Regions from separate parts of the Desulfoluna sp. HI9BLuna genome, predicted to be linked through region 1. Evidence: predicted binding sites of a transcription regulator. Region 1 holds the regulator's gene; the other holds the start of a gene.

Region 1 (4,771 bases):
GCCAGTGAGGTCCGCAATGGGGGCCGCGAGTTCTTCCAGGATTCCTTTTTTGTCCCGTGACGTGAGTTCGGGGATGATCGTTTCCAGCTGCAGTACATCAAGGATTTTCATAATGATTCACCCAGAGAGTCTCTGTTGGCCTGTCCGGCGGTGTGTCTGCCAGGCCGTGTGTCAGGCCGTCCTTTGCAGGATCGTGCGTGGGGCGGTTGCCGACAGGTTTGGGACCTCTACTTTCATATCAGTGGATGGCCCATCTTTCAAGACCTGATGCGCGGGTCGCGTCTCGTCGTCCGAGCATCGGTTTTTGCCCATGAAAAAAGGCGCCTGCACCGGGCAGGCACCTTTTAAACGGAGTGTTTTGTAGCTGACATCACCGGGGTTGTCAAATGGATTTCATTGGACGGTGGCCCCCGGAGGCTGTCGTGTATACGAGCGAGTCGCCCTGTTGCAAGATGAACCCGTGTGTGATCAACCCGGCGAAATCGAAACGCATTTTCGGCTGCTCCTCAAGGGCCCCCCACCCCCTTGAAACGGAGGTGCGGGGCGTTTTCAGGCGGGGCTATATTTTACGAGTTCATCCTCGTGACGTTGCGGACGGACGGCGGGTCAGGCCAGCCGGCGGTCCTCATCCATATCGAAATCGGAAAAGTCATCAAACTCATCCACGTCAACAGGGGCCTCGTTTATCTCTTCGGCCAGGGTGGGACGGATCCCGGGGTTGCCGCTTTTGCGGGCCTGTATCTTTTTCTTGTTTTTGGAGAGTTGCTGCTTGATTTTATCCACGGCAAGGTCGATGGCTGCATACATGCGCTCGCTTGTTTCCGTGGCGTGGACCGTGGTGCGGCCGCTTGTGACGTTTATTTCGGTAATATGCCGTATCTTTTCAACGGAAAAAACGACGTTGGCTTCGGAAGGGGCATCAAGCAGTTTGTCGATACGTTCCAGCTTTTTGGTGGCGTACGCCTTGAGTGCGTCGGAAGGGTCAATGTTCTTGAATGTTACAGATACTTGCATAAATGACCTCCTAAAATTGTTTTCGTTTGCTTGACGGCAATATTTTCATTGCCTCACGGTATTTGGCTACCGTTCGTCTAGCGATGTCTACATTGGCCTCCTTTTTCAAGATTTGAGCGATTTTCTCGTCGCTGTAGGGTTTTTTGGTGTCCTCTCCGTCAATGATCTGTTTGATCTTGTCCTGGACACTGGCCGACGCGATGGCGGCTCCGTGGACGCGGTTGATGGAGCTGTTGAAAAAGTATTTCAGCTCGAAGATACCCTGGGGGGTATAGGCGTACTTGTTGGTGGTGACCCGGCTGATGGTGGACTCGTGCATGCCGATGTCCTGTGCCACGTCCCGCAGCACCATGGGCTTTAAGTGAGAGATCCCTTTTTCAAAGAACTCGGCCTGGAATTTTAAGATGCTCTCCATGACGCTGTAGATGGTTTTCTGGCGCTGGTGGATGCTCTTGATGAGCCAGGCCGCAGAGCGCATCTTGTCCTGAAGGTAGTCCCGGGTGTCGCTGGGGATGTCCTGGCCCTTGGAGAGCGCCTGGCGGTAATAGGGGTTGACGCGGAGCCTCGGCATGCCGTCGTCGTTCAAGGCGATGATGAACTCCCCCTCCTCCTTGTAGACGTAGATGTCCGGAGTGATGTAGTGGGGTTCTTCGGTGCTGAAGGGGCGGCCCGGCTTGGACTCGAACTCCTTGATGATGTTCACCGTGGAGATGATGCTGGGCAGGCCGACTTTCAGCGCCTTGCTGATGGCCTTGTAGTTTTTGTTCTCCAGCTCCTTGATGTGGTTGGTGACGACCTCTTTCATGATCCGGGTCTCCACGCCGAAATGACGGGCCTGGATCAGGAGGCACTCCCCCAGGTTTCGGGCACAGATGCCCGGAGGGTCGAAGGTCTGGAGTTCTTCAAGGACATCCTCCACGAGCTCCACCGAGTGGCCGCACTCCTCCGCGATCTCTTCGACGGAGGCGGTGAGATAGCCGTCGCTGCTCAGGTTGCCGATGATGAGGCAGCCGATCTCCTCGGTGTCGGAGTCCGGGCAGGTCATCAGGAGCTGCCAGAGAAGGTGGTCATCCAGGGATTTCTTCTGGGATACGAAGGCCTCGTATTTGGGCGCCTCCTTCTGCTCGGATTCGTACTGGGCCTTGCCTGTGGAGTTGTACTCTCCCAGGTAGTTGTCCCAGTCGATGTCGCTTCCGATCTTCTCGTCGATTTTCACTTCGGACGTTGCGTTCTCTTCCGGTGCCGGCTTCTCGTCCTCGTGGGTTCCCGCTTCCCGTTGTGCCGTCTCCTGAATCTCTTCGAGGGCCGGGTTTTCTTCCAGCTCCTGGGAGATGGCGTCGACCAGCTCGAGACGGGAGAGTTGCAGGAGCTTGATGGCCTGCTGAAGCTGGGGGGTCATCACCAGTTGTTGGGAGAGGCGCAGCTGTTGCCTGAGTTCCATTGCCATAACTACAACTTCACGGTTTCCATTACGGTTCACACAAGTTTGGGTTGCCGGTCGCATCGCCATTGATACGCCGACTGAAGCCGTCTGTCGGGACGGTTCGATCCATCGAAATTGGGAACGCGGGCCCTTGAACGGTCTGAGGGCCTGCGGTTTTCTATAGGGTAAAGCCTTCGCCCAGATAAATACGGCGGGCGATATCGCTTGATGCAATCTCCTCGGGGGAGCCGGATTCGATGACCTTGCCGACGCTCATGATGTAGGCGTTATCGCAGACTCCCAAAGTCTCCCGGACGTTGTGGTCGGAGATCAGGATCCCGATGCCGCGCTCCTTGAGCATGGCGATGATGTTCTGGATGTCGATGACCGCAATGGGGTCGACCCCTGCAAAGGGCTCATCCAGAAGGATAAAGTCCGGTTTGATGGCCAGGACCCGGGTGATTTCAAGGCGCCTGCGCTCTCCACCGGAGAGGACGGCTGCTTTGCGGTCGGCAAGGTGACTGATGCGCAGTTCCCCCAGGAGGGTCTCCAGGCGCTCTTCCTGTTCCTGTTTGGAGATGCCCAGAAGCTCCAGGATCGCCATGACGTTGTCCCTGACCGACAGGGACTTGAAGATGGATGATTCCTGGGGGAGGTAGCCGATCCCGCACCTGGCCCGCTTGTACACCGGGTAGTTGGTGATCTCCTGGCTGTCGATGAAAACGGAGCCTGAGTCGGGACGTACAATACCTGCAGCCATGTAAAACGTGGTGGTTTTCCCTGCGCCGTTGGGGCCGAGGAGGCCGGTGACGTGGTTGCTCTCCACGCGGATGGAGACACCGTCCACAACGGCTCTCCCTCCGTACGTTTTTATCAGGCTGTTCATCACAAGCTCAGTCATAAAATCCCGATCTTCCCTCTTCGTAATGCGTCTTCACTTACCGGGCCCGTACCTTAAAAATATAATGCATCTGTCGCCGATCTCAAGGGCGGCCCTTATACCGGTAGCCGGTTCAACTTGTCCGGGACGTCCCTTACCATACCACAGGGGCTTTGAAAAAGCACTTGGCATGTTGTCAGAGGTTACCGGAAGCAGCTATTCCCAAGGCTTGAGGCTCTATTTATCCTTTTTGTCCGGGGTAAAGGAGAACCCCTTTTCCCCGGGCACGAGCCGGACCTTTACCCGGGTGCTGTTTCCGCTGTCCACCTTGATGGCGCCTGTAAGGCGGTTGATGACAATGGTTTTGCCTGTCAGTGTGCTTTTGCCGCTTACCACGCGGGGCGGGCCTCCGGTGAGGGTCACCTCCTCCTTGCGCAGGTCGTACATGGCTTTGTCTGCGGTGGCGTGTTTCTCTTCAAAGTCCATGGTTACGTTGCCCTCAGCCTCGATGAGGGAGAGGCCCTTGGTGGTGTCTCCCTTTTGTTTGCCGTCTTCGTAGTGAAGCTGGACCGAGTCGGCCTTCAGGACGGCGCCGTCCCGGGTGATACGAACGTTGCCGGAGAAAAGGGCGTAGCGGCCCTGGCTGTCCGAGGTGAGGTGGTCGGCGCTGATGCCGACTTCGCCTTCCTGGGCAACCCCGGCCACAGGCAGCAGCACAAGGGCCAGGAGGAAGAACCAGAGATATTTATTGGAGACGTGTTTCATCGTATTTTCCTTTGCTTGCTTCTCGGAGCGTGCCGTTGACGTTTCCGTCCAGGGTCATCCGTCCCCCGGCAAGGTCGAGGAACATGGCATCTCCGGTGAGCCGGGAGATGGCGTCGGTGATGACCACCGGGGTTGTGGAGATGATGACCTGAGACTCCTTGGTGTAGGTGAGGGCGTCACTGGTGATGGTGATTCCTCTCCGTTTGACCACCACATTGCCGGACACCTCCATATTTCGTGTCTGGGTGTCAAGGACTCCCTTGTCGGCGGTCAGGGTGGTGACCGCCCCGGTTTTTTCAAAGTACCGGGCGGTGAGCATCAGGAACACAGCGCGGTTTTCCGTGTTGTACAGGTTGACCGTTTCCGCCTCGACGCTCCATTCATCCACGCCCTGGCGGGACGAGGTGTGGCGCATCTTGTCCAGGGTGAGGGTCGCTTTGCTCTCCTCCCGGGGCTCTGTGGCAGGCGTCTGGCTGCCTCTGTGGGTGGCCAGGATGACCCCGGTGGACAGGGCGGTGGCGGCCATGATGGCGATGAGCACCCTTCGGACCACCTTTCTGGTGGATATGGCGCTTTTGCCCTTCATGCAAGGTATCTTTCGATGGCTTTATCCCAAAGCCCTTTGGCCTTGAGGATCGCTTCGCAGGTTTCCCGGACCGCACCTCTGCCCCCGGCATGGGTGGTGGTCA
Region 2 (4,771 bases), 2.6 Mb from region 1:
CCAGGCCACCCCGAGGGCCGTCATGGCCGGAAAATCCTTTCGGTATGTGTCCCCCTCGCTGCCGAGTTGCCTGGCAAACGCCGGGGCAAGAGAACCTTTCATGGTGTCCACATCCCACTTTACTTTTGTCCTGAATTCATGGCGGAAACCGATGTTCCAGGACGGGCCGGGGGTGTAGTTGAAACCGATGATGGGGGCAAACCCGGTGCCCGAGGTATCGTAGTCCAGCATGTTCCCCCCGTCGATCTTATACTCCCTGCTGCCGCTGACAACCCGTCCCACAAGGGAAAGAGAGAGCTTGGCATTGACTGCAAAGGCCCCGCCTGCGTATCCCCCCAGCCAGGCCGAAGTGACCTCTTCCGGGAGGATGGGGCCGGGGGCTTTTCCCCTTGTGGCCACGAGCCCGGCAAGTTGCGTGGCGGTCAAGCCCGAAGCCTTGTCCAGAATGATTCCATTATCATAGTTGAGGGTGCCTCCGCCGCCGATGACCGTGGCCCCGGAAAACAGGCTCCACCGTTTTCCGTTCTTCATGACGAACAGGCCCGGGACAGCCCATGTGGTGGTGGTTGTCTCGTGCTCCACGCCCCCCTTTGCTGTGGGTGAAGGACTTGGGCATGATCTGGTTGGATACCCAGATATAAGTTCCCTCACCGAGGCGGACGGCACCTGCCGGGTTGTAGAGGGCCGCGTCCACGGAGTCGGTGGCGGCCACACGGGCCGGCATGCGGGTCCACTCCGCACTTAAGTCGGTGTTGTTTTCGATGAGGCTCGCCGGAGCCACGGAGGCCCGGACACAGACCGCCAGCATGGCAAGGGCGGCATACAAACGTCGTTTCATCACTCTCTCCTGATGTTGACTCACTAAAAAAATACGGTAACGACTCAGGTTGCGTTTGCCTCCGGTGGCCCTGCCGGGGTTCAAGCGTTCCAATTAGGTTCCGGAACGTTTTTTGAGGCGATTTTTCTGAAAAAACGACCTGCCGGAGGCTTTTTGCGTTACGCCGCGAGCTCAGCGTCCTTCAGGGCGCTGGCCGAGATCAGGCCTGCCTTGACCGCGCTTCGGGCGAGGGCCTCGCGGAAGTCGGGGTGGGCGATGGCGATGAGGGCGGCAACTCGTTCCGGGATGCTCTTGTGGGCCAGTTCAGCGATGCCGTGCTCCGTGACGATGCACTGGACATCGCTTCGGGGGGTGGTGACGGCGGTGCCCGGTGCAAAGCTCATCTGGATGCGGGAAAAACGCTTCTTTCCGGAGCCGGAGGTGGACTTCAGGGCGATGAAGCTCTGGCCGCCTTTGGAGAGGCGGGCACCGCGGACAAAGTCGAGCTGGCCACCCGTGGCGCTGTGCTGGGCAAACCCGATGGACTCGCTGGAGACTTGTCCGGTGAGGTCCACGGCCAGGGCGTTGTTGATGGATACGAAGTTGCTGTGGGCTCCGATGATGTTGGGATCGTTGACGTAAGAGGCCGGGTACTGCTCAAAGCAGGGGTTTCGGTGCATGAAAGCGTAATCCTTGGCGGCGCCCATGCCAAAGGCGGAGATGATCTTTCCCGTGTGGAGCTCCTTTTTTGCGCCGGTGATGACGCCCATTTCGTAGAGCCTTACCATGGAGGGGGTGAGCAGCTCGGTGTGGATGCCCAGGTCTTTTTTCTCTGACAGGCGGTCCCCGATGGCGTCGGCGAGTTTGCCGATGCCGAGCTGGAGGGTGGCCCCGTCGGGGATCCGCTCGGTGATGAGATCCGCGATGGTCTCTTCAATGGCATCGGGGAAGGTGGCGGGGAGCTCGTCGCAGGGGTGGCTCACTTCGCACAGTGCCGCAACCTCGGACACGTGGACATGGGCCTTGTCACCAAACACGTAAGGGGTCTGGTCGTTGACCTGGCAGTAGATCTTTTTCGAGGCGGTAAGGGCTGCGTGGCCCACCAGGGTGCCGCTGGGTCCCAGGCTCATGTAGCCGTTTTCATCGGGAGGAGAGACCTCCAGGATGGAGGCATCAAAGCCCCCCTGCAGGCTCAGCTCGTACATGCGGCTGAAGTGAATGCTGATGGGAGAGACGCAATCGCCCTGGGCAAGGAGCATGCGTTCGATGGGCCCCATGAAACAGCTGAAGTAGTTGACCTTCTTCTGCTGCTCCGGCGAGAGAAAATCCGGAAGGGTCATGATGAGGGCGGAGTACATGTTCAGGGTGCCGATGTCGGGTGATGCGGTGATGGCGTTGATCAGCTCCAGGGGGAAACTGGCCGCCGGGGAAGCAAAGACCGTGGCGTTTTCGGGCAGGGAGGCGGCAATGGCTTCCGGTGTGGTGAGGCGCTCTGCGTAGGTTTGTTTCCAACTCATGGCTATTCTCCTTTTCGGGTATTTGGATTGCAAACATTGGCCGAAAGGGATATCAATATTCGTGCCGGAAGGAGAAGTGCGGTAACTTCGGCATGTTGGGGATGACCTGATTTTGTGAAAATGAAATGTCATGTCATTTGATGCGATATTTCGTTTTAAAAAGGATATATCGCATTGATGAGAGAGGAACGATTTCGAGAAGTTGTGCGCTGCATCTGCGGCAGCCTGGATATCGACAAGGCCCTGTTTGATGTGTATCAGTACCTCAAGGATGAACTCCCCCTGGACGGGGTTATCATCACCCGCTACGAGACCGAGCGGAAACGCGCCCGTCTCATCGCCCTGGCCTACGACGGCGGCGGGCACCTGGTGAACGAGTCCTTTCCCATTTCCGATACCGCCTGGGAGATCATCACCCACTGGCAGCGTGAATCCCGGTCGGCCACCACCCCCTGGATCAGGGACCACACCCACCCCATCAACCGTGAGATCTACAGCCTGGTCAGGACAGTGATCCCCGGCTTCCTTCTGGAAAAAAACGACGGCAGCTTCTCCTCCATGACCTGCGGGCTCACCGTGGGGCAGACCCTCATCGGTAACCTCACCTTTGCCGTGGAGGGGCTGGACTGCTATCACACCGGCCATGGGGCCATTGTCACCGAAGTGAAGGAGCCCTTTGCCATCGCGTTGTCAAACGCTTTGCGGTACATGGACCTGGTGCAGGACCACAAGGCTCTCCAGCAGGAGAGCCGGATGGACGGGGTGATGGTGGGGGGAGATACCGGCCTTCGGGAGGTGCGTTCCCTGGTCTCCCAGGTTGCCCCCACAGACACGCCGGTGCTGCTTCTGGGAGAGACGGGCACGGGCAAGGAGGTGGTGGCCGGGGAGGTGCACAAGCTCTCCAGCCGTTCGGGGGCCCCCCTGATTCGCCTCAACTGCGGTGCCATTCCGGACTCCCTGGTGGACTCGGAGCTCTTTGGGCATGAGAAAGGGGCCTTTACCGGCGCCATCGAGATGAAACCCGGGCGGTTTGAGCGGGCAAACGGCGGTACCCTGTTTTTGGATGAGATCGGGGAGCTGCCCCCCGCTGTGCAGGTGAAACTCCTTCGGGTGATCCAGAGCGGGGAGTTTGAACGGGTGGGGGGAGGGGAGACCCTTCGGGCCGATGTACGGATCATCGCCGCCACCCATCGCAACCTGCCCCAGATGGTTGCCGACGGCAGGTTTCGCCAGGACCTCTGGTACCGACTCAACATTTTTCCTGTCCGGATTCCCCCGCTGCGTGAGCGCAAGGAAGATATTCCCCTGCTCCTTGATCACTTTATCCGTGCCAAGATCCGGGAGATGAACCTCGGTACGTCCTCAGCCATGGCCAAAGGAGAACTGGATGCCCTCATGGCCTATGATTGGCCCGGTAATGTGCGCGAGCTGCAGAACCTGGTGGAGCGGGCCCTGATTCTCTCCCAGGGAGGTCCCCTGCGATTCCCGGTGCTGGCCCCGGTCCTGGACGAACCGGCCTCTTTCGGTTCGATCCCATCGGAGCCCAGGGGGCTCTCCATGGATGCGGCGGTCACGGCCCATATCCGCCTTGTCCTTGAAAAGACCCGCGGCAGAATTGCCGGAGACGGCGGGGCCGCCGAGCTTTTGGGCATGAACCCGAGCACCCTGCGGAGTCGGATGGTCAAGCTCGGCATGTCGTTTCCTTCAGAGCGCGGTCCCTATAAAACAAAGGACTGAGCCCCGGGAGGATGCCAACACAAATGCAAGGGAGGGAAAAGGACTTGACTTAAGTTTGATATCAAACTATATTGTTCGTCAATGAACGTGACGCCAAGGAGCCGACAGTGAAAACAGACCACATCATCGCCCTGATTGCAAAAACCAGGGAGAAGTCCAACGCATTCATCCTGACGAAGCTGAAAGAGCTGGGCATCGAGGGACTTGCCCCGTCCCACGGGGATATCCTTGTCAACCTGTTCCAGAGCTCTCCGCTGTCCATGAAGGAGCTGGCCGAAAGGATCGGCCGGGACAAGTCGACCATCACGGCCCTGATCAATAAGCTCATCAAGCTCGGGTACGTGGAGAAGCGCAAGGACCTTGCCGACAGCCGGGTCACGCTCATTGGCCTCACCCGTGAGGGAGAGGAGCTCAAGCCCGATTTCGAGTATGTCTCGGCCAAGCTTCTTGCCACCACCTTCAAGGGCTTTTCCCAAGGTGAAAAAGAGCAGGCGGTGCAGCTCCTGGAACGGATTCACGGGAATTTTCCCTGAAAGGCGAGTGAGGGCTCCCGCAGCGGGCTGCGGGCGTTTTTTTTAATTAAATAGTTTGATATCAAACTTTATCGGCGTTGCTCCAGGCCAAGGCCTCGGCAACCCACGAAGGTGATACCCATGAACCCTGGCATTGTCTCGTTGGCACCGGTGACCCTCACCCTGCT

What was found. Region 1 encodes sigma-54, which starts transcription at its own class of promoters, with help from an activator protein. Its sites were predicted from a motif close to TNTGGCACANTTTCTGCTNT; they were not measured.
Region 2: ACOYW0_RS02650 (acetyl-CoA hydrolase/transferase family protein) is a predicted target of sigma-54. The motif match lies at 2,384-2,403, and genes of this name have one in related genera.

The regions. Positions count from the first base shown of each region.
Region 1 is NZ_CP186555.1:4,513,287-4,518,057, forward strand. It holds gene ACOYW0_RS18445 (PTS sugar transporter subunit IIA) at 1-111, opposite strand, end outside; gene hpf (ribosome hibernation-promoting factor, HPF/YfiA family) at 607-1,014, opposite strand; gene rpoN (RNA polymerase factor sigma-54) at 1,025-2,461, opposite strand; gene lptB (LPS export ABC transporter ATP-binding protein) at 2,616-3,338, opposite strand; gene ACOYW0_RS18465 (LptA/OstA family protein) at 3,555-4,082, opposite strand; gene lptC (LPS export ABC transporter periplasmic protein LptC) at 4,063-4,668, opposite strand; gene ACOYW0_RS18475 (KdsC family phosphatase) at 4,665-4,771, opposite strand, start outside.
Region 2 is NZ_CP186555.1:719,116-723,886, reverse strand. It holds gene ACOYW0_RS02660 (OmpP1/FadL family transporter) at 1-531, opposite strand, end outside; gene ACOYW0_RS02655 (hypothetical protein) at 458-838, opposite strand; gene ACOYW0_RS02650 (acetyl-CoA hydrolase/transferase family protein) at 997-2,334, opposite strand; gene ACOYW0_RS02645 (sigma 54-interacting transcriptional regulator) at 2,512-4,071, shown strand; gene ACOYW0_RS02640 (MarR family winged helix-turn-helix transcriptional regulator) at 4,179-4,604, shown strand; gene ACOYW0_RS02635 (Na+/H+ antiporter NhaC family protein) at 4,725-4,771, shown strand, end outside.